DNA from 2 places in the Staphylococcus delphini genome. Region 1 is predicted to be linked to the other one. Evidence: riboswitches for the same ligand, from Rfam matches in the RefSeq annotation. Region 1 holds a riboswitch; the other holds the start of a gene.

Region 1 (16,912 bases):
GGTACATATATGGCTCAAAGAGTGCTTGTCGTTGATGACGAACAATCCATTGTCACTTTGTTAAAATACAACCTCGAACAATCAGGTTATGTCGTTGAGGTGGCTCAAGATGGAGAGGAAGCGTTACAAAAAGAAAAAGAAACGAAACCCGACTTGATTGTATTGGATGTGATGCTACCGAAAAAGGATGGTATTGAAGTATGTAAAACGATTCGCTCAGATAAAAACCAAGTACCTATTTTAATGTTAACTGCAAAAGATGATGAATTTGATCGTGTGCTTGGCTTGGAGCTGGGTGCTGACGATTATATGACTAAGCCTTTTTCACCGAGAGAAGTGGTCGCACGTGTGAAAGCCATCCTTCGTCGCTCATCATTAGTGGATCATGTACGCCAAGAAGAAGAGGATGAGGATATTGTCATTGGCAGTATTCGAATTCGCCCCGACTTTTTTGAAGTGTACCGCAACGATGAGTTGTTAGAGTTAACGCCGAAAGAATTTGAGTTGCTACTTTATTTAGTTGAACGTCAAGGTCGTGTCATTACGCGTGAACATATGTTAAATTCTGTGTGGAACTATGAATTTGCAGGTGATTCTCGAATTGTGGATGTACATATTAGTCATTTGCGAGATAAGTTAGAAGAAAATCCAAAACAACCTCAGTTTATTAAAACAGTTCGCGGCTTAGGATACAAATTGGAGCGTCCTAAATAAATGATTAAATTTTATCACAAACTTTTAATCATACTTACAACAATCACTGTTGTAAGTTTTCTCATATTAGGCTTTATTGTACATAATATTATTTATACGAAAACCGTTGAATACGAAAAGAAATCTCTTCTTAAAGATGCTGAACAAATTCTTGCATTTTATAAAGCGGGGAACAATCAACACATTCAAGAACTTGCTGATCATTATCATAGTAATATTAAAATCATTGAAAGCGACCAAACGAACGAGTTTAAAGGAGATCGAAAACTTTCAATAGCAGAACGTCAAGATAGTCTTTTGCGCCAACTTGAAATGAGACAGCCGATTTATCAACTCGATGGGAAGCAAGGCTATTATTGGTTTGGACATCAACAAGGTGAGACGACGATACTCATCACAGGCCATTTTGATATGGTTTACGAACTTCAACTTCAATTTTGGAAATGTTTAATTTTAGTAGGGATGATTATTTTAGCGCTTATTTACTTTACAGTGCGTTATATTAATCGAACTTATATTCAACCGATTAACGAAGTGTCCTACGCCGCGTCCCTCCTTACTGAAGGGAATTTTCGTGTCAGATTGCCTGAAAGTAGTGTGAAAGAGTTGCGCGAATTGTATGTGACAATTAATGTGTTAGCGCGACGTTTAGAGCAGTTGAATAGCGAGCAAAAAATTCAACGGAATCGTCTTGTGACAACGCTTGAAAATATTCCTAGTGCGATATTGATGATTGATAAAAACGGAAAAATTGTGATTGCGAATAAGACGTTTTATGAAGTTTTCAATGAATCGACCAATGTAGAAAATCAAGACTATGCGCAATATTTACATCCAACGATTAAGCAGCTCGTCGTTGAAGGATTCCGCACTGAAAAAGCGATGTACAAACAAGTTGAAATTTCAATTAACCATATTCATCAAAAGTTTTTTGATACGTCGTGTGTGCCTATTTTATCCCGTACGAAAAAGTCGTTACAAGGGATGGTCATCGTATTACACGATATTACACAATTGAAGAAATTGGAAAACTTACGTAGTGAATTTGTAGCGAATGTGTCACATGAATTGAAAACGCCGATCACGTCGATGAAAGGATTTACTGAAACACTCATTGATGGTGCGAAAAATGATGAGGCCTCTCTAGATATGTTCTTAAATATCATTTTAAAAGAGTCTAATCGTATCCAATCCCTAGTTGAAGATTTACTCGATTTATCGAAAATTGAACAGAACACAACGTTAGAAAAGCACTTAATTGATTTGACCGATGTCGCAAAATCTTCATTTTCAGTCATTCAACCGCTTGCGAATGAAAAGTCGATTCAATTGATTGATCAAATTGAACCGAATGTGACGGCGATGGCTGACGAAAATAAAATCTCTCAAGTCATCGTGAATTTAATGTCGAATGCAGTCAACTATTCTCCTGAAAATCGAACGGTCACATTAGCGGTGTATCGAGAAAATCAGCATCCTGTCATTGAAGTGATTGATCAAGGCATTGGGATAGGAGAACAAGAAAAGTATCGTATTTTTGAAAGATTTTATCGTGTGGACAAAGCGAGAAGTCGTGATTCAGGTGGCACAGGGTTAGGCTTGTCCATTACAAAACATATTATCGAAGCTTATCAAGGTAATATCGAAGTGGCATCTGAACTCGGAAAAGGATCGAGATTTAAAGTTGTGTTACCAGAATAATCAGTTCACAAAACGGGAACAGTGATAACGTATACCCATTCGTTAAAACTGTTTCTGTTTTTATTTTAAGAATATACCTAATCATAATATGAATAATGAGGAAAAAGGCCATATCGCATCAACTATGGTACAATAGGCATTCCATTTTTGTTGTGAAGTAGAAGTGTGATACACGCTTTATCGACATGATACATACGGATTATGATAAAATAGATACAAATCACGATGGAGGGAATAACGTGGACAAACTTATATTAATTGATGGTAATAGTTTAAGTTTTAGAGCTTTTTATGCATTGCCGTTGTTAAAAAATAAAGCAGGGATTCATACAAATGCCATATATGGTTTTGCGCGTTTGTTAGAAAAGATTATTAAAGAAGAACAACCGACGCATTTTCTCGTGGCATTCGACGCTGGAAAAACGACATTTAGACATGAGACGTATCAAGATTATAAAGGGGGACGTCAAAAAACGCCGCCTGAATTGAGTGAGCAGTTCCCGTATATTCGCCAATTAATAGATGCCTATCAAATTCAACGTTATGAACTTGAAAACTATGAAGCAGATGATATTATTGGAACACTTAGTCGTGAAGCGGATGAAGCGGGCATGCAAACAATCATCATTACTGGGGACCGAGATTTAACCCAACTCGCTACAGACCAAGTGACAATCTATTATACGAAAAAAGGTGTGACGGACGTTGATCATTACACACCAAAGTTTATTGCTGAAAAATATAATGGGCTCACACCGTCTCAAATTGTTGATTTAAAAGGCTTAATGGGAGATACTTCTGACAATATTCCAGGTGTGGCAGGTGTCGGTGAAAAAACAGCGCTGAAACTGTTAAATCAATTTGAAACAGTTGAAGGTGTTTATGACCATATTGGAGAAGTGTCAGGTAAAAAGCTAAAAGAAAAACTTGAAAATAGTCGGGATGATGCGTTAATGAGTAAAACTTTAGCGACGATTAATTGTGATAGTCCGATTACAGTATCACTCAAAGACACACGTTTACCTCAAAATATAGATGAAAGTGCTAAAATCGAGTTGTTCAAGTCGTTAGAATTCCGTCAGTTGCTCGATGGGATGGATGTCGAGGCAGACAATGCTACGGCGAGTCGAGATTTTGAGCCGATAAATGACATGTCAAAAATAGATTTTAACCAATTGTCAGAAGCGGCGATTCATGTTGAAGTTGCGGGATCAAATTACTTAAAAGATGAGTTATTAAAATTTGGTTTGTACGACGGCGAACATTATGTCGTGATTCCATTTGACAAGGTCAGTGAATATCCAGAGTTAGTGGCTTGGTTAGAAGAGGAAACGACGCAAAAATGGGTACATGATGCGAAGAAAACGTATATTGCGATGAAACGTTCAGACATTGCCATTCAAAATGTTGTTTTTGATACGATGTTAGCGAGCTATATTATCGATCCCTCGCGTACGATTGATGATGTACAGTCTGTCATGACGCATTTTGAGCAAACGTTCGTGCAAGATGATGTGTCGGTTTATGGTAAAGGCAAATCTTTCCACATACCTGAAGATGAGGTGCTCGATAAACATATTGCTTCTATTTTAGATGCGATTCATGTCGTGCAACCACAAATGATGACCATTCTTGAAGCGCATGAGCAGACATCATTACTTTCAGAGATTGAGTTGCCACTTGCGCTCATTTTAAGTGAAATGGAATATATAGGGATTCATACTGACATCGACACATTAAAAGAGATGGAAACAGTCATTCAAACAGAGTTGGATCAGTTAATCGAACAAATTCATGAACAAGCTGGTGAAACGTTTAACATTAACTCACCTAAACAATTAGGCGTCATTTTATTTGAAAAACTTGAGTTGCCAGTCATTAAAAAGACGAAAACGGGTTATTCAACAGCAGTCGATGTACTCGAAAAATTGCAAAATGCACATCCAATTATCGACTACATTTTAACATATCGTACATTATCGAAACTGCAGTCGACTTATGTTGAAGGTTTACAAAAAGTGATTTGGGATGACGGTCGTATTCATACACGTTTTAATCAAACGCTAGCACAAACAGGTCGTCTGTCTTCGGTGGACCCGAACTTACAAAACATTCCAATTCGTTTAGAAGAGGGACGTAAAATTCGTAAAGCGTTTAAGTCTACGCACGATGATTATGTCATTCTTGCAGCGGATTACTCACAAATTGAATTACGTGTTTTAGCCCATATTACAGGAGACCCGACGTTGCAACAAGCGTTTAATGATAATGAAGATGTCCATACTACAACTGCGATGAAAGTGTTTAACGTTGCAGCTGATGAGGTCACGTCATTAATGCGTCGCCAAGCAAAAGCGGTGAACTTTGGTATCGTCTATGGCATTAGTGATTATGGGCTGAGTCAAAGTTTAGGTATAACACGTAAAGAAGCGCAACAATTTATTGATGATTACTTGAACCATTTTCCAGGTGTGAAAGATTATATGGACAACATTGTGCAAGATGCCAAACAACAAGGATACGTGGAGACATTGTTAAAACGCCGTCGTTACATTCCAGACATTACGAGTCGTAACTTTAACTTACGTGGATTTGCAGAACGAACTGCGATGAACTCGCCAATTCAAGGAAGTGCGGCAGATATTATAAAATTAGCGATGGTCCAATTCCACCGTGAAGTACAAAAGACATCGTTTAAAGCTCAGTTATTGTTACAAGTACACGATGAATTGATTTTTGAAGTGCCGAAAGATGAAGTAGATGAATTCAGCAAATTTGTTGAGGAAATTATGGCGCATGCATTACAATTAGATGTCCCATTAAGTGTAGAATCAGATTATGGGAAAACTTGGTATGATGCAAAATAGAAAGTAGGTATAACAATCAATGCCAGAATTACCAGAAGTCGAACATGTCAAACGTGGCATTACGCCTCACATTATACAACAAAAGATTATAGATGTGACGTTTTCGGAACCTGTCAAACGCGGTAAGTTAGAAGGGAAAGAAACGATTATTAAAGGGATTGGTCTTGATGCTTTTGTGAAGAATACGGTCGGTTTTGAGATAACTGATGTACAACGCCGCAGTAAATATATTTTGTTTCGTATCCAAAGTGGGAATGTTGCACGTACATTAATTTCACATTTAGGGATGGCAGGTGCATTTTTTGTCGTGCAATCGCTTGATGACATTACGATACCGAATTTTCGAAAGCATTGGCAAGTTGTGTTTCATTTAGAAAATGGTATTAAATTAGTCTATTCAGATATTCGCCGGTTTGGTGAGATTCGGAATGTCGAAAGTTTAGAGGCTTATCCTTCAATTTTAGAGATTGCGCCTGAACCTTTTGAACAAGAGGCATTGGCCCATTATCTTGCTAAAAGTGATGAAAAGAAATATTTAAACAAAGCGATTAAGCCATTTATACTGGATCATCGTGTGATATCGGGTTGTGGCAATATTTATGCGTGTGAAGCGCTGTTTGATGCACAAATTCATCCGGAGAAAAAAGTAAAAGACTTGTCAGTACAGGAAAAGACAAACTTATTTAATAGTGTAGTAAAAGTTTTAGAAATGGGTATTTTAAATGGTGGGACAAGTGTGTCAGATTATGTACATGCTGATGGTCAAAGAGGAACCATGCAAGATCATTTGAAAGTATATCAACAAAAGCGCTGTGCAACGTGTGAAACAGCGATAGAAACAGTTATTATTTCAGGACGAAATACACATTTTTGTCCAAATTGCCAAAGTTAGGATAGGTGAAATTATGCCCAAAGTCATTGGATTAACAGGGGGGATTGCTACTGGAAAATCGACAGTGGCAGAATTACTCGCAATACATGGTTTTAAAATCGTCGACGCAGATGTTTCAGCAAGGAAAGCAGTTGCCAAAGGGACGGAAGGTTTAAAAAAAGTTCAAGCGCTATTTGGCGATGAAGCGATCAATGAAGATGGCGAAATGAATCGTACCTATGTCGGACAACAAGTGTTTTTTGATGATGAAAAAAGAAAACAACTCAATGCGATCGTGCATCCTATTGTCGGCAAAATGATGAATCAAGAGCGTGACCAATATTTAGCAGAAGGTCACAATGTCATTATGGATATTCCACTGTTATTTGAAAATCATTTAGAAGATACAGTAGATGAAGTTTGGCTTGTTTATGCGTCTGAACCGATACAACTCGATCGATTAATGGCGCGTAATGAGTTGTCTATAGAAGATGCCAAAGCAAGAATTTATAGCCAAATTTCAATTGATAAAAAGAGTCGCATGGCGGATGTCGTCATTGATAATTTAGGTTCTAAGTTGGAATTAAAGCAAAATTTAGAACAGATTTTAGTGGATAAAGGATTTTTAGAAGGTTATCATAGCGACTCAGAAGCATAGTGAAGGATAATTGTCGTGAATATTAAAATAAATTCAGGAGCTTGGATATGCGTTTGTCTAAGTTCCTGAAATTTTTTGCGTTTTATGATTGTTTTGGTTGATGAAGTGCAATAACAAAAAATAATAGTAGAAAACGGTTTCATTTTATCGCAATTGTGATATACTGTTAAATATAAGTATAACACATTGATAAGGAGTGCTTTAAACATGACGACAAAGATTGCGATTAACGGTCTGGGGCGTATCGGCCGTATGGTTTTGAGAGTGGCATTAAATAGAGAAGATGTTGAGGTTGTAGCGATTAATGCAAGCTATCCACCAGAAACGATTGCGCACCTCATTAAGTATGACACAACACACGGACGCTTTAATCAGACGGTTGAACCGATTGAAGATGGCATACAAGTGAATGGTAAAAAGATTAAACTTGTGTCAGATCGTAATCCTGAAAATTTACCATGGGCAGCATTAGATATCGATATCGTAGTAGAAGCAACAGGTAAATTTAATCATGGCGATAAAGCAGATGCCCACATTCGCGCAGGTGCTAAAAAGGTAATTTTAACAGGGCCTTCAAAAGGAGGAGACGTACAAACGATTGTGAAAGGTGTCAATGACCAAGACATCGATACAGAACGTTATGACATTTTTAGTAACGCATCTTGTACGACAAACTGTTTAGCACCGATTGCCAAATTATTAAATGATCGTTTTGGAATCGAAAATGGCTTAATGACGACAGTACATGCCGTGACAAACGACCAAAACAATTTAGACAATCCACATAAAGATTTACGTCGTGCACGTGCAGCTTTTGAAAGTATCATTCCAACATCAACCGGTGCAGCAAAAGCACTCGCACTTGTTTTACCAGAACTTGAAGGTAAAATGCACGGGATGGCGTTACGCGTGCCAACTAAAAATGTGTCACTTGTTGACTTGGTCGTTGATTTAAAACAATCTGTGACTAAAGAAGAAGTGAATCAATTATTTAAAGACAATGATTTAAATGGTGTTGTCGCTGTTTCGGATGAGCCACTTGTATCAGATGATTTCACGACTGATGCACATTCAGCAATTGTCGACACACCTTCAACAATCGTCATGGGAGATCGTAAAGTTAAAGTACTCGCATGGTATGACAATGAATGGGGTTATTCAACAAGAGTGGTCGACGTGTTACAACAAATCGCTGCTCAAATTCCAAGCACAGTTGCACAATAAATGATAGGTTTTTATCCATTTGAAATCCTTTCTTTTAAAATATATAACAATAATTGCCCTTATAGACACGTGTGCTTAGGGGCAATTTTTTAGTTTTTGCTCTTGATTCATTTAAAACCAGAGAGATGGGTAAGTTCGACTAAATCCAAATGCACATCATTTAAGTCAAATATCGAGCTACTACCTTAAGAGAGTTTGTTTTAAAAGCTGTATACATCAATGATCATTAGTAAGTAGCTCAGCATTTTCCTCGACGTTAACCCAGTAGCAGTCTAGGTAACGATGAATGGATGCACTGGTGAATTGATAAACGGTGTCCCAAAAACAAAAAATAAGATGAAACGAGGCTGAACTTTTTGATGAAGTGAACTGTGGGGATGTATGACACTGTTCTCTTTACTTGCGCTTGTTCGTGCAAGATTGCCGGATGGACGAGACTCCCGAGGGAATGCGTGCATATTGCTGACAGTCGCTTCTTTACTTTAATAGTGGTTGCTGTTTATCGCAGTAGCTGTCTGACTTCTCAACGTATACACTTTTGAGAAGTCTAGTCAGCCTTGCGGGGGCAGTACGACGAAATCTTTGTTACACATGAGATTTCTGTACTGCTCCCAAAATCCACAATGAATGGATGCGCTGGGAATCAATAAACGGTGTTCCAAAAGCAGGATTTTCGACAGAACTCCCGCGATTTCGACAAAATTTGGAAATCAATTTTGCTCATCGCTCGGTTCTGCTCAAATCCTAAGCGCTTTTGTCACAACCTCCCCTCAGCCCCTGGGAAACGCGAGTCCAAGACGGCAATCGTATGCATCCGACATGTTCCAAAAAGACCGATATGTTCCAAAAAACCGACATGTTCAAAAAGGAAAGCCACTAGCATGTTCAAAAGACAAGCCCACTCGTAACACTAGGCACACTGCCACAAATATCCTAACTTTTGAAATCATGTCGTTTCATAGTATAATGAAACAAAAACTATGACTAAGAAGGTGACAAAGTCGTGAAATGTCCAAAATGCAATCATACCCAATCTCGAGTAGTGGATTCGAGACATGCAGATGATATGAATGCAATTAGAAGAAGACGTGAATGTGACAATTGTGGTACACGTTTCACTACTTTTGAACATATAGAAATGAGTCCGCTTATCGTCGTCAAAAAAGACGGTACACGCGAACAGTTCAATCGAGAAAAAATATTAAATGGCTTAGTGCGCTCGTGTGAAAAGCGACCCGTCCGTTTCCAACAATTGGAAGAAATTACGAATCAAGTTGAATGGAAATTGCGTGAAGAAGGCATTGCAGAAGTGTCATCTAGAGATATAGGGGAGTATGTCATGGATTTATTAATGCATGTCGACCAAGTCTCTTATGTGCGATTTGCTTCTGTGTATCGAGAATTTAAAGATGTGGATCAATTATTAAAATCTATGCAAGGGATATTGAAAGAAAACAAGCGGAGTGAATAACGAATGAATCAATTTATGTATCAAAATCAGTTAAGTCCGCACGACGGCTTTATCGTCATGCGTCCATTTCAATATCATGCAGTACACTATGATATTTTGAATCGGTTATTCACACCGTTAGTTGGTGCTGAAGCAATCGGTGTGTACCAGTTTTTGAACCAATTTGAGTCTGCTACATTCGACCAAGGTTTTACACATTATACGATTATGTCGGAGTTAAAATTGAGCCTCGGCCGCTTTAGAGAGTTTTTAGATTTGTTAGAAGGCATTGGCCTGTTAAAAACGTTCGTCCGTCAATCTGAAAACACGACACAATTTGTGTATGAACTCATCCCGCCACCCACGCCAGAACGTTTTTTCAATGATCCGATGTTGTCGATTTATTTTTATGAAGTTGTCGGACAAGAACGGTATCATACATTGAAAAATTATTTTATGCCAACACCACTCGATTTGGCGGGATTTTCAAATGTGACGAAAAAGTTTACGGATGTCTTTAAAGTACCTAAGCAACAAGTGGCCACTTCAGATGTAGCGCTTAAAGCATCGCAATATCAAGGGGTTGATTTAACAGATGTGACGTTTGATTTTGAATTGTTGGCTGACATGTTGCAGACGCATTATGTGAGCCAAACGATTTTATCAGAACCGACAAAATCGCTGATCGTTCAATTGGCGACATTGTATCGTTTATCGCCGGACGTTATGAAGACGATTATTTTGAAATCGCTCAATGCAGATCAATCTTTATCCGTTAAAGATTTACGCAAACAAGCACAAAGTTACTATTTAATGGAACATCAACAACAATTACCATCATTACAGCCGCAAGTGACGGTGACCGCTTCGGAACAAATGTCTGAAGCACAAGAAAAAACGGTGTCAAATTGGGATGAGTGGTTTGCTTTAATGGATCAAACGAGTCCGATTGTCATGCTCACGGAATATGGAGGTTCTGAGCCGCCTCGTTATCAAAAAGATATGGTGGAAGAATTAGTGCAACGTGAAGGCTTTAATTTTGGGGCTATCAATATTTTATTGCAATATGTGATGCAAAAAACGGATAATAACTTACCTGAAAAATATGTTTATTCCGTTGCTTCAACATGGAAAAAAAGTGGTGTGACGGACGCGCGTTCTGCATATGAGAAGGCGATGGAAATTCAAAAAAATCAGGAAAAATCGAAACAAAAACGAATGGAAAGCTATAGTCAAAACGCAAACGGTCCATTTTATCACAAAAAAGAAAAACAACCGCGTTGGGTGACGCATCCAGAAGAGTACGAACAAAAAGAGGAAGATCAAGAAGCATTGGAAAAAGATCGTGCAGCGTTCTTGAAAAGGTTAGAACAAAAGAGAAGGGCGGGTGAAGATTAATGAAAAGTTTTAATAGTATTATCGGTGGCAACAATGCATTCGAACAAAAGATTCAACAAATTAAAAAGCAAGTCTTAGCGGATCCAGATGTGAAAGCATTTTTAGCCGCACACCAATCTGAAGTAACGAACCGAATGATTGAGGAAGATTTGAACATCTTGCAGGAATATAAAGATCAGCAAAAACACTACGATGGGACACATACGTATGAAAATTGTCCTAATTTCGTAAGGGGTCACATTCCTGAATTGTATATTGATCAACAACATATCAAAATTCGTTACAAGTCTTGCCCATGCAAAATCAGGCACGACGAGGAACAAAATGCGAAAAGTATGATTACATCATTTCATATGCATCCCGATACGTTAAACGCCAAAATTAAAGATATTTATATGACGCGACGCAATCGTTTAGATTTAGCCATGCAATTAGACGATTTAATTGATGCGATTATTGAAAAGCGTCCGGTTAAAGGTTTTTATTTATATGGTGAGTTTGGTACAGGGAAGTCATTTATTTTAGGTGCGATTGCGAACGAGTTGAAAAACAACCGAGTCCCTTCGATGATTATTTATGTGCCAGAGTTTATTCGAACATTAAAAAATGGTTTTAAAGATGGTACGACAGCAAAACGTATTGAACAAGTTCGTGAAGCACGCGTATTATTTTTAGACGATTTAGGTGCTGAAGATATGACGCCTTGGGTACGTGATGAGGTGCTCGGTCCCATTTTACATTACCGTATGATTCAAGAACTTCCGACATTTTTCAGCTCAAATATGAACTTAGATGAATTAGAAACACATTTGGCTGATACGAAAAATGGTGTTGATCGAATGAAAGCGAAACGGATTATGGAACGTGTGAAAACTTTGAGTACACCTTATTTACTTGAAGGAGAAAATTATCGTAAGCATTGAAAATTTTAAAAATAGCGTTATAATATGTATATAAATCAATAATGTTGCTAAAGTTTGAGGATATGATATCGGTATCGCTATGGTACAGGGAACTACTGTGATTGAGAATGTAGTGCATAGTCATCGATGTTACTCCCTCTATAGATAAATGGTGTTTGTAATGAATGCCCGGCTCAAGACCGTTATCTTATGTAGAGATGTCACAGGATAGGTATGTGACAAATTAGGGTGGTAACACGAAAACCTCGTCCCTTTTGTTGGGATGGGGTTTTTTATTTTCTTCAATTTTAAGCAAAATATGTGAAATGGAGGATCATTATGGCAGAAATTAAAGTGCAGTTCCCAGATGGTAATGAAAAGGCGTTTGAAAAGGGTACGACAACAGAAGAAATTGCGCAATCTATTAGTCCAGGGTTACGTAAAAAAGCCGTTGCCGGTAAATTTAATCAACAATTGGTCGATTTAACACGTCCTTTAGAAGAAGATGGCGCAATTGAAATCATTACGCCTGGTAGTGATGAAGCGTTAGAAGTGTTAAGACATTCCACAGCGCATTTAATGGCACAAGCATTAAAACGTTTGTACGGTGATGTACATTTCGGTGTTGGCCCAGTGATTGATGGTGGCTTCTACTATGACTTCGATATGGAAGAAAAGGTTTCAAGTGATGATTTCGAAAAGATTGAAAAGACAATGAAACAAATTATTGAAGAAAATCATAAAGTCGAGCGTCAAGTTGTTTCAAGAGATGAAGCGAAGTCATTTTTTGCAAACGATCCATATAAATTGGAATTAATTGAGGCGATTCCAGAAGACGAACAAGTGACATTGTACAGTCAAGGTGAATTCACTGATTTATGTCGTGGTGTCCACGTTCCAAGTACATCTAAAATTAAAGCGTTCAAATTGTTATCAACTGCTGGTGCGTATTGGCGTGGCGACAGCAATAATAAAATGTTACAACGTATTTACGGTACAGCATTTTTCGACAAGAAAGACTTAAAAGCACACCTTCAATTGTTAGAAGAGCGTAAGGAGCGTGATCACCGCCGCATCGGTAAAGAAATGGAACTCTTTACAAACAATCAACTTGTCGGTGCAGGTTTACCTTTATGGCTACCCAATGGTGCAACAATTCGCCGTGAAATTGAACGTTATATTGTCGATAAAGAAATTAGTCTCGGTTATGACCACGTGTACACTCCAGTGATGGCTAATGTCGATTTGTACAAAACATCAGGACACTGGGACCATTATCAAGAAGACATGTTCCCACCAATGCAACTGGATGCGGATGAAGCGATGGTACTGAGACCGATGAACTGTCCACACCATATGATGATTTATGCGAACAAACCTCATTCATATCGTGAGTTGCCAATTCGTATCGCGGAACTTGGTACAATGCACCGTTATGAAGCAAGTGGTGCTGTATCAGGATTACAGCGTGTGCGTGGGATGACTTTAAATGATGCGCATATCTTCGTGCGACCAGACCAAATTAAAGAAGAGTTCAAACGCGTTGTTCAAATGATTTTGGATGTCTACGATGACTTTGGTTTTAAGGATTACAAATTCCGTTTAAGTTATCGTGATAAAGCGGATAAAGAAAAATATTTTGACGATGACGACATGTGGAACACTGCTGAAGCGATGTTAAAAGAAGCGGTAGATGAAATGAACTTACCGTATGAAGAAGCGATTGGCGAAGCGGCATTCTACGGTCCTAAATTAGACGTTCAAGTGAAAACTGCAATGGGTAAAGAAGAAACATTGTCAACAGCGCAACTTGACTTCTTATTACCGAAAAAGTTTGAACTGACTTACATTGGTAAAGATGGGGAACATCATCAACCGGTTGTCATTCACCGTGGTGTCGTATCAACAATGGAACGTTTTGTTGCCTTCTTAACTGAGGAAACAAAAGGGGCATTCCCAACTTGGTTAGCACCACAACAAGTTGAAATTATTCCAGTTAACAACGACTTGCATTACGATTACGCACGTCAAATTCACGACGAATTAAAATCTCAAGGTGTCCGTGTGCATATTGATGATCGTAATGAAAAAATGGGTTATAAAATCCGTGAAGCGCAAATGAAGAAAATACCATATCAATTGGTTGTCGGGGATAAAGAACTTGAAAACAATGAAGTCAATGTGCGTCAATACGGTTCAAAAGACCAAAAAACAATTGAAAAAGATACTTTCATTTGGGATTTAGTTGATGAAATTCGTTTGAAAAAACAAAGATAATGTTGATAGGTGCACGGCTATCATGTATAGTAGTATAATGAAACAATTTATAAAACGATTTGATTGAGTTAGAGGCGCAACTTTGATGAGTAGCGGTTGGGTTGTAAGATGGTACAAAGCCCCAACATGTGAAAGGTAAAGTTGCCGAAACGGAAATGGACCATCGCCATTTTTCGTTGGGCTAGTGTCCGAAAGGCGCTAGACTGTCACAAATGTGATGTGCTACCGATTCATAAATAATGAGCAGGGGTGGCATCAACATAGATGCCATCACTGCTTTTATTTTTACTAGGTTGATTAATTTAAAACTTAACTAGCTTCACACAATTTGTCTTAACCTCTAAGCAATTAGGAAAGGATTAAGAAAATGAGTAATGAAAAAACGGAAAATCAACATGCAGTGCAACGCCATCTCAAAGATCGTCATATTTCGATGATCGCGATCGGTGGTGCGATTGGAACTGGACTGTTTATGACATCTGGGGGCGCTATTCATGATGCGGGACCTTTAGGTGCACTTTTAGGCTATGCGATTATCGGTGTAATGGTGTTCTTCTTAATGACATCACTTGGGGAAATGGCGACGTATTTACCTGTTACAGGTTCGTTTAGCACATATGCCACGCGTTTTGTCGATCCATCTTTAGGTTTTGCTTTAGGATGGAACTATTGGTTTAACTGGGTCATTACAGTAGCGGCCGACGTGACGATTGCTGCTCAAGTCATCCAATATTGGGCACCTCTACAATTTTTACCTGCTTGGGCATGGAGTTGTATCTTCATGGTGATTATTTTTAGTCTTAATGCCTTGTCGGTTCAAGTATATGGTGAAAGTGAATATTGGTTTGCGTTCATCAAAGTAGCGACGGTGATTGTCTTTATTATTGTCGGCTTATTGACAATTTTAGGCATCATGGGCGGTCAAGCAGTGGGCTTTGATACATTTACAACTGGAGATGCACCGATTTTAGGTGACGGGTTTGGTGGTAGCTTACTCGTTGTGTTCGGCGTGTTCTTAGTCGCTGGGTTCTCTTTCCAAGGTACTGAGTTAGTGGGGATTACTGCAGGTGAGTCCGAAAATCCTCAGCGTGCCGTACCGAAAGCAATTAAGCAAGTGTTCTGGAGAATTTTACTCTTTTACATTTTAGCGATCTTTATTATCGGGATGCTCATTCCATACAACTCTTCTGCCTTAATGGGCGGTGGGGATGACATTGCAACTTCTCCATTTACACTCGTCTTTAAAAATGCAGGACTCGCGTTTGCTGCCTCATTTATGAATGCCGTAATTTTAACATCTGTATTATCGGCGGGTAACTCTGGGATGTATGCAAGCACACGTATGCTATATTCGATGGGTAAAGACGGTCTTGCATCGAATGCGTTTAGTCGTACAAATAAAAACGGCACACCGATCTTGTCGATGTTATCTACTGCGGTGATTGTTGTGTTGATCTTTGTATTACAACATATCAGTGGCGATGCGTACGAATATATTGTTGCAGCGAGTGGTCTGACAGGCTTTATCGCATGGGTAGGTATTGCGGTTAGTCATTATCGTTTTAGAAAAGCGTTTGCTGCACAAAATTACGATGTTCACAAATTAAAGTATCAAGCGAAGTGGTTCCCATTTGGTCCAATTCTCGCGACTGTACTTTGTATTATTGTTATCATCGGACAAGATGTTGATTTTATTCAAACGGGTGATTTTGATATCAATCGATTTTTAATTACTTATATGGGAATTCCGGTATTTTTAGCGTTCTTTATCTATCACAAAATCCGCTATAAAACGAAAATAATTCCATTAAAAGACGTCAACTTAGATCCAAATGTGGAAACAGTTGAAAAAAACTTTCAAAAAAACATTGACTAATATACACTGAGTTGGTATGATTGTATCTGTTGAATACGAAACGGACCAAGTAGAAGCATCCCGCTTCTCACCTGTAGCGACGCAGCAAGCTGTTGGCAGGTTAACGATTAAACATGTAGTGTATGTTCATGTTGACGTGAGAAGCGGGGGTTAAATACCCTCGCTTTTTTTCGTACTTGGACCATTCGTAAACTTTTTGGAGGTGTCAACCATAGCTAAAGATCAAACGCAAGTTAACGAAAAGATTCGCGCAAAAGAATTACGTGTCATCGGACAAAATGGTGACCAAATCGGATTGAAATCTAAAAATGAAGCATTGGAAATGGCAGATCGACTTGGTTTGGATGTAGTCGTTGTTGCGCCAAATGCTAAACCACCTGTTGCTCGTATTATGGATTACGGCAAATACAAATTCGAGCAACAGAAAAAAGAAAAAGAGATGAAGAAGAAACAAAAAATCATCAACGTTAAAGAAATCCGTTTAAGCCCAACAATTGAAGAACACGACTTCAATACGAAGCTTAAAAACGGACGCAAGTTTTTAACGAAAGGTGACAAAGTTAAAGTTTCAATTCGTTTCAGAGGGCGTGCGATTACGCATAAAGAAATTGGACAACGCGTGTTAGAGCGATATGCTGAAGCGTGTCAAGACCTTGCAACAATCGAGCAAAAGCCGAAAATGGAAGGTCGACAAATGTTCCTTATGTTAGCCCCAATTAATGAAAAATAAAAAGTGATAATAGGAGGAAAACATCATGCCTAAAATGAAAACCCACCGCGGAGCTGCGAAACGTGTAAAAAGAACTGGATCTGGTCAACTTAAACGTTCTAGAGCTTACACTTCACACTTATTCGCTAATAAATCTACAAAGCAAAAACGTCAATTACGTAAAGCTTCATTAGTATCAAAAAGCGATGCAAAACGCGTAAAACAATTATTAACATACGTTAAATAATCATTCTAAAGTACGAAA
Region 2 (16,912 bases), 280 kb from region 1:
ATCTGTTCCTGCAAATAAGACATCATGTTCACCGACAATCGTACCTCCACGCACCGTATGAATACCGATTTCATTTTTCGTACGTTTCGCATCGTGTTGACTTCTGTCATAAACGGGTGTGACATCTTGTCGTAACGATTCAATCACATCATAAAGTTTAACGAGCGTACCACTTGGTGCATCCACTTTCTGATTATGATGCGCTTCCGTTAATTCAATGTCAAAGTCTTGAAGTAAAGGGACTGCCGCTTCTAATATTTTAGTCAATACGTGGACACCATAGCTCATATTGGCACTGAAAAATACTGGCATTTTATCACTTAACGCTTGAAGTTTATCAGTAATTTGTGTCTTTTCACCCGTTGTTGCAATGACAAGGGGCAGTGTGAAATCTTCTTCTAATAATGGCAATAACAATTGTGGATGTGAAAAGTCAATCGCTACATCCGCATCTGTCACTTCACTGATTTTTTGATAAATCGGATAGGGCACATGCGCCGTTGAACGACCTGCAATGACACCTACAATGTCATGTCCGTTCGCTTCAGCTAATCGTGCGACACGTTGGTTCATTGCGCCGTATCCAATTAATAAAATTTTCATGTCCGAACACCTGCTTTAAATTGTTGGTAAACTGCTTTTAACTGTTGTTGCTCTTCGTCATTCAGTGGTACTAATGGTAAGCGCACCTCATATTGCCCAAAGCCTTCTAACGCTGCCAAATATTTAATCGGAATCGGATTAATATCGACACGCATCGCATCAAGAAGGGTTGCAATCGGTTCAAAGCGTGCTGCTCGATCCTTCACATTTGTATAAATTTGTTGGAATTCATTCGGGATGACATTTGCAACGACCGAAATGACACCATGACCACCTTGTTTATAATATGACACAATATTATCATCGTTGCCACTATACAATGCAAACTTGTCTGTATCTAAGCGTTGTTGAAGTTCTGCTAAATAATTAAAATCATCAGTCGCATCTTTTAACGCAACGATATATGGATGCGCACTTAAACGAACGACTGTATCCACTTCGATTGTTGAATTTGTTCTTGATGGCACATTATAAAGGACTACAGGTAGTTCTGTCGCATTCGCAATCGCTTCAAAATGGGCAACTAAACCACGTTGACTCGTTTTTAAGTAATACGGTGTGATGAGCATAATCGCATCTGCACCTAATGCCTTTGCACGTAAAGACGCTTCAATTGATTTTTGCGTGTTATTCGTCCCAGTTCCTACAATAATAGGGACACGTTGCGCATTTTCTTCTATTACTGTTGTTAAAATACGATCTTTTTCTTCATCTGTTAAAGTTGGATTTTCAGCTGTTGTACCGTTAACCACGATGGATTGAATACCATTGTCGATTAAAAATTGGACTTGTCTTTTGATCGCGTCATAATCCACTTCTCCATTCGAAAAAGGGGTGATTAAAGCGACGCCTGTGCCTTCAAAAATATGTGACATAGTTTATGCTCCTTTCAATTGAAGTACCTGTTCTAACACTTGGACTGCATTAAGCGCAGCACCTTTTAATAAATTGTCTGAAGTGACCCAAATGTGGAATGTATTGTCTAACGAATCGTCTTTACGAATACGTCCGACAAACACTTCATCACGACCTGTTGAATGAATCGCCATTGGATATTCATTTTTGGCTGGGTTATCGACGAGGACAACACGTGCATCTTGTTCAAAAAGTGCTTGGATGGCTTCCACTGTTGCCGGTTGGTCCAGCGTCACATTCATATGAACACTATGACTATCTTGTACCGGTACACGTACACAAGTTGCTGTAACATTTAAAGTCGGTTCATTTAAAATCTTTCTAGTTTCATCAATCATTTTTTGTTCTTCTTTTGTATAGCCATCTTCTAAAAAGACATCAATATGTGGTAATACGTTGTTATAAATTGGATGTGGGTAAGCTTGCGGCGCCACACCTTTTGGACCGTCTTCTAAGTCTTTTTTACCTTTCATACCTGAACCTGACACAGCTTGATAAGTCGTGTATGCCACGCGTTTTAACCCATATTTTTCTTGCAATGGTTTCAGTGGTACGACCGATTGAATCGTTGAACAGTTTGGGTTAGCAATAATGCCTCTTTTAAAAGTAGGGGCATTGACTTCAGGTACGACAAGGTCAACGTCTTCCGTCATGCGCCATTGACTCGAATTATCAATAATAATGGCACCGTGTGATTCAAACAGTGGGGCAAAATGCGCACTCGTACCGCCACCCGCACTCATTAAGACGTAATCAAAACCACCATCCGTTGCTTCATCTGTCAATTCTTGTACGATATACGTCTGACCTTGAAACGTGACTTCTTGACCTGCTGAACGTGCCGAAGAAAAAAGCACGAGTTCATCAAAAGCAATACCTTTACGATCAAGTGTTTCTAAAATTTTAGTTCCTACTAATCCTGTTGCACCTACAACTGCTAATTTTGTCATTCCACTTCACTCCATTTTTTTCAATTCACAAAGATTGTAATGTTCTTAAAATTTAGATAATAATTGAGCTATTGGTAGTACATTGGGCACTTATGTTGGTCACTAGAGCATTTTTTGAAGAGGGTGAAAGTCACTGTTATCAGACCGTTTCAAAAATGATAAATAAAAAACAAGCTCGGCGTGCGAACTTGTTAACTCTATATACAAGTGATGCACTCCATTATTGTAACAATAATGACAGATTCTTAGCTCTTAACCAAAGAATCCAACAAACAAGTACCTGCAATACTGTTCGTTTCGGCATCTCACCCTTTCGATATACAATGCTTGCAGACATGACTTCAATATATCTACTTATGATCGATGCGCCTCATCAATAACTATTCAATTATTATGGATACCATTATACATAGAATGTCATCACGTGTAAACAGAAAATGCTAAAATTTTCAGCATTCTTTTAGGTTCATATGTCGATTTTTTTATAAGCAACGTGTTGTTAAAAGAAGGTGCTAAAAAAACGAGCCACCCAAGTAGACATAATAGGGGAGAACTACATATGTATCCGATTCACTCAAAATAAAAAACGAGATGACATGATATCATCCCGTTAAAAAATTTTTATGCTTTAGATTTCAAAATCCCTTTTTCTTCTAAGTACGCCTCGTAAGAAATTTCTTTCGATAAACCACCAGGCACATCTAAATCGATCACACGGTTCGCAATCGTATTAATAAACTCAAAGTCATGCGATGTGAAAATCATAGACCCTTTAAATGATTTCAAACCTTCATTGACAGAGGTAATACTTTCCAAATCTAAATGGTTCGTCGGCTCATCTAATAACAATACGTTCGCACTAGAAAGCATCATTTTACTTAACATACAACGTACTTTCTCACCACCGGAAAGAACGCTAGCTTTTTTCTTCACTTCTTCACCACTGAATAACATACGTCCTAAGAAACCACGTAAAAATGTTTCAGTTTGTTCATTTTCTGGCGCATATTGTCTTAACCAATCTACTAAGTTCATGTCAACGCCTTCAAAATACGCCGAGTTATCTTTAGGGAAGTAGCTTTGTGAAGTTGTGACACCCCATTTATAGCTGCCTTCATCCGGTTCCATTTCGCCGGCTAAAATTTTAAGTAGTGTCGTTTTTGCGATTTCACTTTCGCCCATTAATACCGCTTTGTCATTTGGGTTCATCGTAAATGACAGTGAATCTAACACTTTTTCACCGTCAATGGTTTTAGAAAGGTTTTCAACAAATAATAAATCATTACCAATTTCACGTTCTGGCGTGAATTTTACGAAAGGATAACGACGTGAAGACGGTTGAATATCATCCAATTCAATTTTTTCAAGTTGTTTTTTACGGCTCGTTGCTTGTTTTGATTTAGATGCATTGGCAGAGAAACGTGCAATAAAGTCTTGTAACTCTTTCATTTTCTCTTCTTTTTTCTTATTTTGTTCTTGCGCCATTTTTTGTGCTAATTGACTTGATTGATACCAGAAGTCATAGTTTCCGACATAAACTTTAATTTTACCGAAATCTAAGTCAGCAATGTGCGTACAAACATTATTTAAAAAGTGACGGTCGTGGGATACAACAATCACGGTATTATCAAAGTTAATTAAAAAGTCTTCTAACCAACTGATCGCTTGAATGTCCAAACCGTTTGTCGGCTCATCCAGTAAAAGTACATCAGGCTCACCGAATAAACTTTGGGCGAGCAACACTTTCACTTTTTGGTTATTTTCAAGCTCTGACATTGTTTTATCGTGCAAGTCTGTACCAATGCCTAGGCCAGATAACAATGTTGCAGCGTCAGATTCTGCGTTCCAACCGTTCATTTCAGCAAATTCGCCTTCAAGTTCAGCTGCACGAATACCATCTTCGTCACTGAAATCAGGCTTCATATAAATCGCATCTTTTTCTTGCATCACTTCAAACAAACGTTCATGACCTTTAATCACAACGTCTAACACGCGCTCATCTTCATACGCAAAGTGATCCTGTTTAAGGACTGCCAAACGTTCATCTTTACCGAGTGACACGTGACCTGTTTGTGAATCAATTTCACCTGATAAGATTTTTAAGAAAGTAGATTTTCCGGCACCATTTGCACCAATTAAACCGTAACAATTGCCTGGTGTAAACTTAATGTTCACATCTTCAAATAATTTACGATCACCAAAACGTAAACTTACATCCGTAACTTGTAACATGCATTTTCTCCTTTAATTCATTTATTCTAATGGATGCATTATATCATGAGAATGCCTTATAAATCTAATTTCTATTGTATTTTCTATCAAGGTTTCAACTGAAATCACTGTCGTTGTTCAAGAGATTTCATTATTTCACTGCTTATCACACATCGACATGCTATAATAGATATAACTTATCAATTAAAGAGGAGTACGTTATGTCATTTAAAGAAAATGAAATTATTGGGACGATAGAATTTTTAGAAGTGAAGTCACTTGAAGGTTCTACGTATCACTTAGAAGGTCCAAACCGAGAAAAAATTAAATTAAATGCATCAGAAGTGAATGAAGATGATGATTTAGAAATAGGGGAGTCGTATAGCTTTTTCGTCTATCCTAACCGTGCTGGCGATTTGTTTGCGACTCAAAACATGCCAGATATTACTGTTGGACGTTATGATTTTGTACGCGTGTTAAACACCGATCGCGATGGGGCTCGTGTAGATGTTGGATTGCCTCGTGAAGTATTAATACCGTGGGAAGATCTACCTAAATTGAAGTCATTATGGCCAGAAAAAGGTGACGAAGTATTATGTACATTGCGTATTGACCGTGACAGACAAATGTTCGCACGTCTCGCTTCAGAAACGACAGTTCATCAAATGTTTACCCCTGTTGCAGCAGACAAACTTGAAGACATGCGCAATCACATGATGAAAGCACGTCCATACCGTTTATTACGTGTTGGCACATTTTTATTATCAGAAGACGGTTATAAAATTTTTGTGCATGAGTCAGAACGTCAAGAAGAGCCACGTTTAGGTCAAGCATGTGACGTCCGTATTATCGGCGTCAACGATAAAGGGGAGTTAAACGGTTCATTTTTACCACTTGCACACGAACGTTTAGATGACGATGGCGAAAAAATATTTAATTTACTTGTGGAATACGAAGGCGAGTTGCCATTCTGGGATAAATCTAGCCCTGAAGCAATTAAAGAAGTATTTCATATGAGCAAAGGTGCATTCAAACGTGCAATTGGTCATTTATACAAACAACGCCTTATCAATATTGAAACAGGTAAAATCACTTTGACACGTAAAGGTTGGACACGTGCAGAAAATAAATAGTTAATGATTCATGGGAGGCTTGCCTTAAGTGGCGAGTCTTTTTTTGATCTTAAACACCCACACAAATGCTAAAAAACCTTACTACCATAACATTCCTACACTAAAATTTACTTAGTTCATCCCAGTCAACTAATTTTTTAAATCCTTAAATATTTATTAACTCATATTTTTTTATATTGTCGTTTAAAACAGAACAATATATAATAGCGATTAATGTGTTTATAAATGTTGTATGAAACATGAGATAAAGAGATAAAGAGATAAAGAGGTAAAGAAATTGATTACAAATAAAAACATATATAGTATTCGAAAACATAAACTTGGCGTGGCGTCATTCTTATTAGGGACATTATTTATTGTAGGGCAAGCACATGATGCTGACGCTTCAGAAGTGAGCCCAACAACACAAGCACAAAATGTCGAAAAGGAACAGATGAAAACTGAGGGAGAAGGAGCATCTGATGTAGTAGAACAAGCAGTCAGTGAAGCAACACCAGTAGCTGAAAATACACAAGAAGCAACACCTGCTTTAACTGAAGTCGCGAAAGAAGCAACACCAGTAGCAAATGAAAATGCGAAAGAAGTTAGAGTTCCTGAAAGCACACAAGAAGTTACAAAAACTGAAGCAGAAGTGACAGAAATTGCACAACCTGTATCACACGTGGAAAAGCCTGTTACTCAAACAGCTGCACCTACAACAGGTAAACAACAAACTTCACCACGACAAGCACAAGAAGTCACTGCACCAGTGGATATGAAGGAAGTTAATGTGGAAACTGGAACAGATGTAACGAGTAAGGTAAAAGTAGAAACATCGTCAATTACTGCAAATCAAAATAAAGATAAAAAGATTAATGCGACAAATCATCGTCAATCAAATGCAGTCAACCCACACAACGCTGAACGTGTTACATTAAATTATAATTGGTCATTTGACAACGGCATCAAAGCGGGAGATTATTTTGACTTTCAATTAAGTGACAATGTCGACACTAATGGGATATCAACAGTTAGAAAAGTCCCACACATTATGGATAGTCAAAAAAATGATCAAATTATTGCTTACGGGGAAATTAATGAAAACAATCGTGTCCGCTACCGTTTTATGGACTATGTAAATCAAAAAGAAAATTTAAAAGGTAAATTGTCATTAAATCTATTCATTAACCCCGCAAAGGTTCAAGATGAAGGTGATATTACTGTTTCATCGACTTTAGGACAAACTACAACTAATCAAAATTTCAACATTAAATACATTGACGGCGTAAAAAATGCGGCTGGTGTTACATTAAACGGTCGTCTTGATGAATTATCAAAAGCAGATCAATCATTCACACATTATGCGACATTTAATCCTAACAAGAATAAATTAACATCAGTATCGATCGTAGGAACTGTTATAAATGGGGCAAAACAAAATGGTAAACCAGGTGAAGTTAAAGTTTATGAGTTCGTTGGTAGCGGGAATCTCCCACAAAGCGTTTACGCTAATGTTAATGATAACCAGCAATTTAATGACATCACTTCCAAAGTAAGTATAAGCAGCAACAACAGTTCTGGATATCAAATCAATTTTGATATGGAAGGCAAACACCCTTATGTGATAGTTTATAAAGGGCATTATGACAGTAATGCGAAAGATTTTTCTTTTAGAACAAATGCAACAGGTTACCAAAACTTAAATCAACATACCGACTATTTATATTGGGGGTATGGTAATTCTTTCAATCTAACATGGGATAATGGGGTTGCTTTCTATTCTAACAACGCGAGTGGGGAAGGGAACGACAAACCTATACCGCCAACTTATGGGTTCAGTCCAACAGTCGAAACAAGTCAAAATACTGTTACTTATTCTCCTGTAATGACTTTCCAACAAACTGGAGTTTTAGAAGTGATTGAAGATAGTGCTGTATTAAATACACTTTCACAGTCTGGTGAGGACCGTGGTGAAAATACTTCTCCAGTCATTGAGACAATGGAAGATACACAACCTGTTGATTTTGAGGAAACAACGACGTTCCCACCGTCAAATCATGCAAATGAAGTGATAGAGTTTGAAGAAGACACAAACTATGGTGAACAAGATACGGTACATCACTCCGATGTCGTTGAATACGACGAAGATACGACAACTGGCATGTTAACAGGTGCCTTTTCTGACCATACAACAGAAGAGGACACGATGGAGTACACAACTGATGGCTTGTTGATTGAGTTCGAGGATGAAATGAATCCTAATGTGAGCGGTCAGTACGATGACATCTCAATGGATACGATAGAAGAGTCATCTCAAATTGACACATTCACTGAACTTGAATCTGAATTTGGTCAACATGACGGTGCAATGGATACAATTGAAGAATCATCTCAAATTGATACATTCACTGAACTTGAATCTGAATTCGGTCAACATGACGATACAATGACATTTGAAGAAGACACTATCGTTGAGAAACCAAAAACGGAAAAGGGCAATCGAGTACCACTTGTGATTGATTTATTAACGCCAAAGAACAACTACAAGTTCAACATTCAACCAGAAGCGCCTGCTACGTATCAAATTGGTGACTTTGTATGGCGTGATGAAGATCATAATGGTGTACAAAACGAAGGTGAACGTGGTCTTGAAGGGGTTATTATCACACTTAAAACGGCTGATGGCACTGTAGTGGGTACAACAACTAGTGACGAAAATGGCCACTACCAGTTCACTAATGTTCAAAAAGGCAAGTACATTGTTGAATTTGCTGTACCAGAAGGCTATGAAGCAACAAGTCGACATACAACAGCTGATACTACAAAAGATTCTGACGGCTTAATCGCTCATATCGATGTTACTAAAGATGATATGACGATTGACGCTGGATTCTTCCCATTAGAAAATTGGAATCCAAAACAACAAGATGAAACGTATACAATTGGTGACTTTGTATGGCGTGATGAAGATCATAATGGTGTACAAAACGAAGGTGAACGTGGTCTTGAAGGGGTTATTATCACACTTAAAACGGCTGATGGCACTGTAGTGAGTACAACAACTAGTGACGAAAATGGCCACTACCAGTTCACTAATGTTCAAAAAGGCAAGTACATTGTTGAATTTGCTGTACCAGAAGGCTATGAAGCAACAAGTCGACATACAACAGCTGATACTACAAAAGATTCTGACGGCTTAATCGCTCATATCGATGTTACTCACGACGATATGACGATTGATGCGGGATTCTTCCCATTAGAAAATTGGAATCCTCAGCCTGAGCCAAAAGATCCTAAAGAAAACGAACAACCTGAGCCGATGAAGCCGGATGAAATGGAAAAACCAGAACCTAAACAACCGGATGTACCACAACCTGAGCCAATGAAGCCAGGCGAAATGGAAAAACCAGAACCTAAGCAACCGGACGTTCCACAACCTGAACCGATGAACCCAGAAGAAATGGAAAAACCGGAACCTAAACAACCGGATGCGCCACAACCTGAGCCAATGAACCCTGGTGAAAAAGAAATGCCAAAAGAAATGCAACCAGGTGAGCGCAAGCCATCTCAACCATCAACTATGCCTCAGCACGAATCAACTGAAAAAGGGCATAGCAAAATGACGGCATCAGAACAATCATCAACAACTGATGAAGTGTTGCCTGAAACAGGTGAATCATCGTCACAATCATCTGCTTTGATCTTCGGTGGTTTACTCAGTCTATTAGGACTTGGTTTATTACGTCGATCACCCAAACAAAATCGTTCTTCAATGAAATAAACATGACATTAAAAACCCCTGATTGCACGATGATGTGTAATCAGGGGTTTCATTCTATATTAAATTTCAGTCGTTAATGACTCTAATTCGTCCACTAATTCGCCAATATAAGCAATCGTATCTTTAAGTGGTTGATCTGTTGTAACATCGATACCTGCAAGTTGTGCCAATTCCACAGGGGACTTACTTCCACCTGCACTGAGTGTGTTCAACCAATCTTGAACTGCAGGCTCACCTTCATTTTTAATACGTTGTGCCATTATCGTACCAATAGTTAAACCAGCAGAATATGTGTATGAGTATAAGCCCATATAGTAATGTGGTTGACGCATCCAAGTTAATTCCGCACCGTCTGTAATTATCACAGTATCTCCCCAGAATTGTTCGATGACTTGTCGTTTAATCGCATTCAAAGTAGGGGCGCTAAGTGATTCACCTTGATCGACACGTTGATATACTTCGCGTTGATATGCAGCTTCAAGTAAATGTGTCACCATATTATGATAGTACGTACGAGAAATAATCGAAGCAATCGCCCAACGTTTGAAACGCGCATCATTACTGTTTTTAAATAAGTAATTTAACATTAACATTTCGTTCATTGTCGATGGTGCTTCAACAAAATACATAGACGCATCAGATTGTAAGTAATTTTGATGCTTTTGGGCAAATGTAAAATGTCCGGCATGGCCCAGTTCATGTGCTAAGACGAACGCTTCAGTCATTTTACCTGTCCACGAAATAAAGATGTAGCTATGTGATGCATAAGGGCTTGCACAATAAGCACCTGTTTCTTTTCCTTTATTTTGCGGGAAGTCAATCCAACGCGCATCATACGCTTGGTGCAGCATGTCGACATATTCTGAACCTAATACATCTAATGCACCAAAAATGTATTTTTTAGACTCTTCAATAGTAATTTCTGGTTCAAAAGTAGGGTCGATAGAGATTTTTAAGTCTTCAAATTTGAGTTCATCTAAACCATTCGCTTGTTGAACAAGTTTCGCATACTTACGCATAATTGGCGCTAAGTCGGACATAATTAAATCAATTTGGCGGTGATACATTTCTAAAGTAACATCTTGTTCTTCCAATAAATACTCAATGACAGAATCATAACCACGCAAGTCAGCCTCAAGTTTTTCACGTTGAACTTGCGCATTATACACTGCAGCAGTCGTATGTTCATACTTTTTAAGCGTATCGCTAAAATGACGGAAACTTGCACGACGAAGCGCTGTGTCGTCATGATCTTCGTAATAACCTTCAAATGTCGTATAATCCATGTCATATGTTTGACCGTTGACTTCAAATGTACCGAAATCAATATCTAACATTTTAGTCACACCATAAATATCATAGGGCACATCTAAAGCTGTTGACATACTTGCAAGTGCTTCTTCAGCTTTAGGATGCAATTGATGCGGCTTTTTCTTTTGTAATTGTGTTAAATAGTAGCCATAACCTAACTCTGAAATCGCTTGTTGCATCACAGCATCATCGAGATTTAATAGTTCTGACTCTACAAATGTCAATTGGCTTAAAACTTTGCCATATTGTGTAGAAAATAGGGCGTTTAAACGTTGTCTTTCAGCATCTGATGTATCGACACTATGGAGAAGTTCCGCATAGTTACCCGCACGTTCTAATTCAACGAGCAATTGCGCATATGTATTTAAACCTTTTTCAATATTTTCGACAGTATTGAGTTGGTTTTCGTATTGCGCTTTAAATGCTTGAGCTTCTTGCGGCAATGATTTCAGCGCTTGTTCATAACTTTCCGAATTAGGATATAAATCCGTCAAATCCCAAGTTTCTGCTGTAGCAACTTCTGAACGCTGTGGTAGTTTTTGTGACATAATAAAACCTCCTTAGAAAATATATTAATCTCATTATAACGTTTTTTAACATCTTTTTGCATGTGAAATCATTACACGCGCCATTAAAAATCTAGTATAATGAAGGCTAAATACAAAAAGGAGGTTCATACATGGCCATTTTAGACATGCCAAACTATATTTGGATTACACTTCTTATCATGGTTGTTTTAACATTGTTTTGTACACTTGTCCTTAACAAATGGTTCATTACAGCAATCATCATGTTCATTGTACTCGGTGCTTTAGCATTTATTTTGCCAAACTTTAAACCGATTCATTATGAACCTTTATTAGGTTTTGCAGCGTTCGTCGCAATCTTGAGCTTAATTTTAAGTCTCATTTTATGGTTTATGACACGTGACTGGCGCAAAAAACGACAATTGAAAAAGTATGAGAAAGAACGCGCACGCTTTGAACAACAACATCGTCCATAATGATAACGAACCCAGTGATATACTTAAGTCATTGGGTTTTTGTGATGTTGACATGATGATGCTATTGATGCGCTGATTAAAGATAATAGGGTCAAAACGATAATCTATATACAACTTCCTATAATATATATTATGTAAACTAAAAACCGCATTCAAATTTAGTACTGCTATAAAACGCATATATAGCACTTTAATTACATATATACATATCTATTAATATATGTGCGATTTATGTACGATTTTTACGACATATACGTACATATCACTACAGATTGATGCTGACTGAACCCAATCCTCAGTCATAACGTGCCTTAATGATATTCACAGCTTAAATATAAAAAAATGTATTACAACCGGTTACATAGTATGCATACGAATTTTGGTGTTAATGACTGAATCATCCATATTAAAGCATTGTTGCAACGACATGATATAAAATCTATACGTTACATCCTATAAAAATGGGATTGAACTGTGTATATTAACGGTTCAAACACATGTATTTGTACTTCAAATATTTGCTCTAGTAACCGCTTAAATGACTGGTTTTAAAGCCACATTATATTTTATAGGTTGACATAACATAAATATAATTAATCCGAATTTTTACTACTTTCCGCCAAAATATCCATTAAAATCTTTCAATTGCGCATTTTTCGTCCAAAAATAAAAAGCCAGTCGCTTTGCATGACACAAAGTACGGGCTTTTTATCGTTCGTTTATCGTTTAATTTTTGAGCGCAATCGATTTAACACATCAAATACGAAATATTTCACTTTGTGAATCGGTTTATAGAAGTCACCAACGAGCTCTTCAATTTGCACACCGAATCCACGTTTAAAGCGATACACACCATAGTCCTCACTATTCTCAGTGAAATCGCCTGATACGCCGTAAAAATTATAACGCTCATAACCATGGTCAAAGCAGTAATTAATCATAAACCAATGCATCGCGTAAGGTCCCATAAAGTGATTGTATTTCTCACTTGAACCGCCAGAGAAGTAATTAATTTCATACGCATTCGCAAAATAAACACCTGCTGCTAAGTTTAACACAGAGCCGTCCGTTTTACGCAATTCGCTTGCTTTTAACATCTCCTGTTGATCATGGTCGATTTGTTTATCTAATTCCGCAATTTTCTTAATTTGCTTATCCGATTTGTTTTCATTCGCCATCATTTGATCACGGCGCGTTTCTTTGTCATTTAAACTTTGTTGCAACGACGTAATATACTCATCTAAATCAATATATGCTAATGGTACGAGCGCTTTATGACCATATGTGTTGATAAAGTTTTTAAAGTATTCGTCCGTTTTAGACACAAAACCTGCACGTTCTTCAGTTTCGCGGTATAACTCTAAAAATTGATCAAATTCATCCGCTTCAAGAAATCTTACTTTCACGCCAAAATTCGTCGCTTTATTAATATTACGTTTACGCTGGCTATCGAATTGCTTCTTCAACGTTTGTGGTGTGTGACCTTTTAAATCCAACACACCCATCCATCTCACTTGGCTAGACGTATCATAGGATGTTGTAAAACCATGATGACGATAACCGTGTGACTTAAATAGCTGTACCAGTTTATCGTTAGGCATTTTGTCGCCAATAGGATGAATGTCTTTGTCATACACTTGATAAATCCAATACGGGTCCATTTTGACGTATAAGCATTTGTTTCTATTTAAATATTGGTCTAATGCTTTCAAATAAAAATCGGCTAATCCTAAATCGCTATAATCCATGACGGGACCACGATTCGAATAATAAACATAACTTCCTGCTGTTGGAATTTTGGAAAATAAGCTCGCTGCTAAAACTTGGTTGTTGTCATCTTTCACGCCTAACAGTACCACTTGAAAATCGTCTGCTTCTCGTGTTGCAATATTTTCTTTCACCTGAAAATAATGGCTTTCTAATGCAGGATTTTGAACAAATTGGTCGTATTCTTCAACTGTTAATTCTGTAAATTTCATACCAATAAATCCCCTTCTCTTCACTCATCTTATCTTTTAATCTTCTCTTTAAGCTGTTTTAATGTCGTATAAATCTTATAGACCGGTTTTTGAACGGGTTTAATAAAATCACCTACGTATTCAATGACATCTGCGTTATAACCTTTTTTGAACTTAACCACGCCAGCATCTTCCGCATCTTCAGTAAAGTGACCACTAATGCCATAAAAGTTGTAACGTGGAATATGGTGTTCAATTGCGTAGTTAATCATTTCCCATTGAACGGCATAGCTTCCTGCAAAGTGACGGAATTCATTTGCTGTGCCACCCGCATAATACACCACTTCAAACGGATTAATAATAAAGAAACCTGCTGATATCGGTAATGTGTCACCATGTTTCGCTTGTAATTGTTCCGCTTCTTGAATTTTAGCTTGATTCGCTTCTAACTGTTGCATTAAATTGTTCTTCTTATTCAATGCTTTTGGGTTATCTGGGCGTTTCTCAAGTTCTTTTTCAGTTTTAGCAATTTGTTTGTGGAAATCTTGCTCTTCAGATTTCAACTCTGGTATATACGTTGTAAAATCGATGTAAGCTAAAGGTACGAGTACACGATCTTGATAGTGTTTGAGGCGGTGATAATAAAAGTCATCTTCGCGGTCCACAAAGTCTTTTGTTTCCGATGTCTCTTCCATGAACGAACGGAAAATATGTAACTCATTTTCATCCAAAAAGCGCACTTTCACACCATTTTTTTGCACTTTTTTCGTATTACGCTTTCTCAAACTATCCATATTGCTCAGTATATCTTTCGCTGTTTTACCTTCAACATCTAATACAGAATGGAAACGAATTTGTCTCACTGTGTCAAATCCCGTTGTAAAGCCTTCGTGTTCAAAGCCGAGTTGTGTCATTTTGTCAAAGAACCAATCATTTTGGAATCGTTCAATCACTTCGCCGTCATGGTTACGCTTTAACATTGGTAAGTATGGATCGACTCTGACATATAACGCATTGTATTTTTTAACATATTTCGCGAGTTCATTAAAAAAGAAATGAACGAGTTCTTGATTTTCATAATCCATCACAGGGCCACGGTTCGTATAAAAGTATTTGAACACTTTCATGACCGGTACTGCAGTTAATAAACAAGCGGCTAATACTTGGTTTTGATTATCTTTAATACCAACGAGATGTGTTTCGACACCTTCTGCCACCTTGAGCTCGTAGTTCCCTACCATTTGTGTAAAATGGCTGTATGGCATACTATCCGTGAACGTACCGAATTCTGCCGTCGTTAAATTTGTAAACTTCATTTTTAATACTCCTATTTCTCTTTATATCTTTTAGCGATATTACATTTTCTGATATACCCTTATTCCATTATCTTTAAAAGACATACGATCTTTTTCATTTCCCTCATAAACACCCTTGTAGTCTTTCTACATTTTAACGTATTGCGTTACAATTCGCCAACAAGACGTGGTGCGACTACACTAATTTCGAAAAACAATAGGCTTCTAATAAGGCTTGCGCTGCTTTAATCGAATACAAATGCGTCCGTTCCATTGCATGAGAAGACTCAATACCTGCACCGAAAAGACCGTGCTTTACATCTGCACCTGCTTTTAACGCCGCTGAAGCATCTGAGGCATAGAATGGGTAGAGATCTACTTTATACGGGATATTGTGTTTCTGACATAACGAGACGAGGTGATGGCGTAGTTGTTTATGATACGGTCCTGAAGCATCTTGTGCACAAATCGACACCGTATATTCATCAGACGCTTGACCATCTCCTAATGCGCCCATATCAAATGCAATAAACTCTACAACTTTTGGGTCAATACTTGAATTTGCGCCATAACCAATTTCTTCATTATTCGAAATATAAAACTGAATCGTATGTGGTAAACGGTCCTCACGATGACGATACTGTTTTAAAAATTCGATAATGATTGCGACACTGACTTTATCATCTAAATGACGTGACTTAATAAAACCTGAAGCTGTCACTTCTGTACGCGGATCAAAGCTGACAAAATCACCCACCTCAATACCTAGCGCACGCGTTTCATCGGCTGACGTCACTTTCTCATCAATGCGAACCTCAATATGCTCTTGATCACGCGGAATTTCATGATTGTTCGCATAAACGTGTGGCGACGTTTCATGCAATAGTATGGTCCCTCGGTACGTTTGACCTGTTGCTGTTTCAATCGTACAGTATTCACCTTCAATCGCGTTGTAACGGAAACCACCAATTAACGCTAAACGCAGTCGTCCATTGTCTAAAATTTCTTTGACCATCGCCCCTAACGTATCTACATGCGCCGTAATACATTTTTTCGCTGTATCATCGTCGCCTTTCACCTCAATTAATAAGCCACCCTTTCTCGTTAACTGTGTGTCATAACCATAAGCTTCCACCGTTTGCTGTACATAGGCTATCGCACGGTCCGCATTACCTGATGGGCTATTAATCGCAGTCAGTGTTGTTAAAGTTTCAATCACAGGTTCATTCATTGTTATGTCCTCCCTTACATCTTTATTTCTATTGTACCGATGATTGTATAAAATCTCACGTAATCATATAAGCACTATTGCAATTAAACGCGTTAAAATGTTAAACTATGGCATATTTATAAAAATAGAGGCGGTGTTAGCATGACCCACGTGTTTTTTGTTGGTTTAGGCTTAATAGGAGGTAGTTTAGCAAGTAATATTCAATATTTTCATCCAGATATCACGATTTCTGCTTATGACGCACATCATGAGCAATTAGAACGTGCCTTATCCATTGGCATTATCGATCAAGCATCTTCAGATTACGAATCGACTTTACAAGAAGCAGATATCATTATCTTTGCGACACCCGTACAAACGACAGTACAGTATTTAAACCAACTTCCTCAAATGAAGACGAAACCTGGTTTAATTGTCACGGATACAGGGAGTACAAAATCTACCATTCAAGCATTTGAAAAGGAATTACTCTCAGCTGACATCCATCTTGTTGGTGGGCATCCCATGGCAGGAAGTCATAAATCTGGTGTTTTGAATGCGAA

What was found. Region 1 has a riboswitch for lysine ahead of EL101_RS06380 (amino acid permease). Riboswitches for the same ligand answer to the same signal wherever they lie in the genome.
Region 2: another riboswitch for lysine. It lies ahead of EL101_RS07700 (aspartate-semialdehyde dehydrogenase); the one in region 1 lies ahead of EL101_RS06380 (amino acid permease).

Annotation. Positions count from the first base shown of each region.
Region 1 is NZ_LR134263.1:1,328,035-1,344,946, forward strand. Features, by position in the region: gene EL101_RS06330 (response regulator transcription factor) at 10-714, shown strand; gene pnpS (two-component system histidine kinase PnpS) at 715-2,415, shown strand; gene polA (DNA polymerase I) at 2,655-5,282, shown strand; gene mutM (bifunctional DNA-formamidopyrimidine glycosylase/DNA-(apurinic or apyrimidinic site) lyase) at 5,302-6,174, shown strand; gene coaE (dephospho-CoA kinase) at 6,188-6,811, shown strand; gene EL101_RS06355 (glyceraldehyde-3-phosphate dehydrogenase) at 7,019-8,035, shown strand; gene nrdR (transcriptional regulator NrdR) at 9,039-9,506, shown strand; gene EL101_RS06365 (replicative helicase loading/DNA remodeling protein DnaB) at 9,510-10,883, shown strand; gene dnaI (primosomal protein DnaI) at 10,883-11,806, shown strand; gene thrS (threonine--tRNA ligase) at 12,125-14,062, shown strand; lysine riboswitch at 14,124-14,295, shown strand; gene EL101_RS06380 (amino acid permease) at 14,430-15,938, shown strand; ribosomal protein L20 leader region at 15,980-16,116, shown strand; gene infC (translation initiation factor IF-3) at 16,141-16,668, shown strand; gene rpmI (50S ribosomal protein L35) at 16,694-16,894, shown strand.
Region 2 is NZ_LR134263.1:1,606,393-1,623,304, forward strand. Features, by position in the region: gene dapB (4-hydroxy-tetrahydrodipicolinate reductase) at 1-603, opposite strand, end outside; gene dapA (4-hydroxy-tetrahydrodipicolinate synthase) at 600-1,478, opposite strand; gene EL101_RS07700 (aspartate-semialdehyde dehydrogenase) at 1,482-2,468, opposite strand; lysine riboswitch at 2,671-2,850, opposite strand; gene EL101_RS07705 (ABC-F family ATP-binding cassette domain-containing protein) at 3,090-4,700, opposite strand; gene EL101_RS07710 (CvfB family protein) at 4,901-5,812, shown strand; gene EL101_RS07715 (SdrD B-like domain-containing protein) at 6,090-9,572, shown strand; gene pepF (oligoendopeptidase F) at 9,632-11,431, opposite strand; gene EL101_RS07725 (hypothetical protein) at 11,563-11,886, shown strand; gene EL101_RS07730 (aminoacyltransferase) at 12,606-13,865, opposite strand; gene EL101_RS07735 (aminoacyltransferase) at 13,895-15,160, opposite strand; gene EL101_RS07740 (M42 family metallopeptidase) at 15,336-16,370, opposite strand; gene EL101_RS07745 (prephenate dehydrogenase) at 16,512-16,912, shown strand, end outside.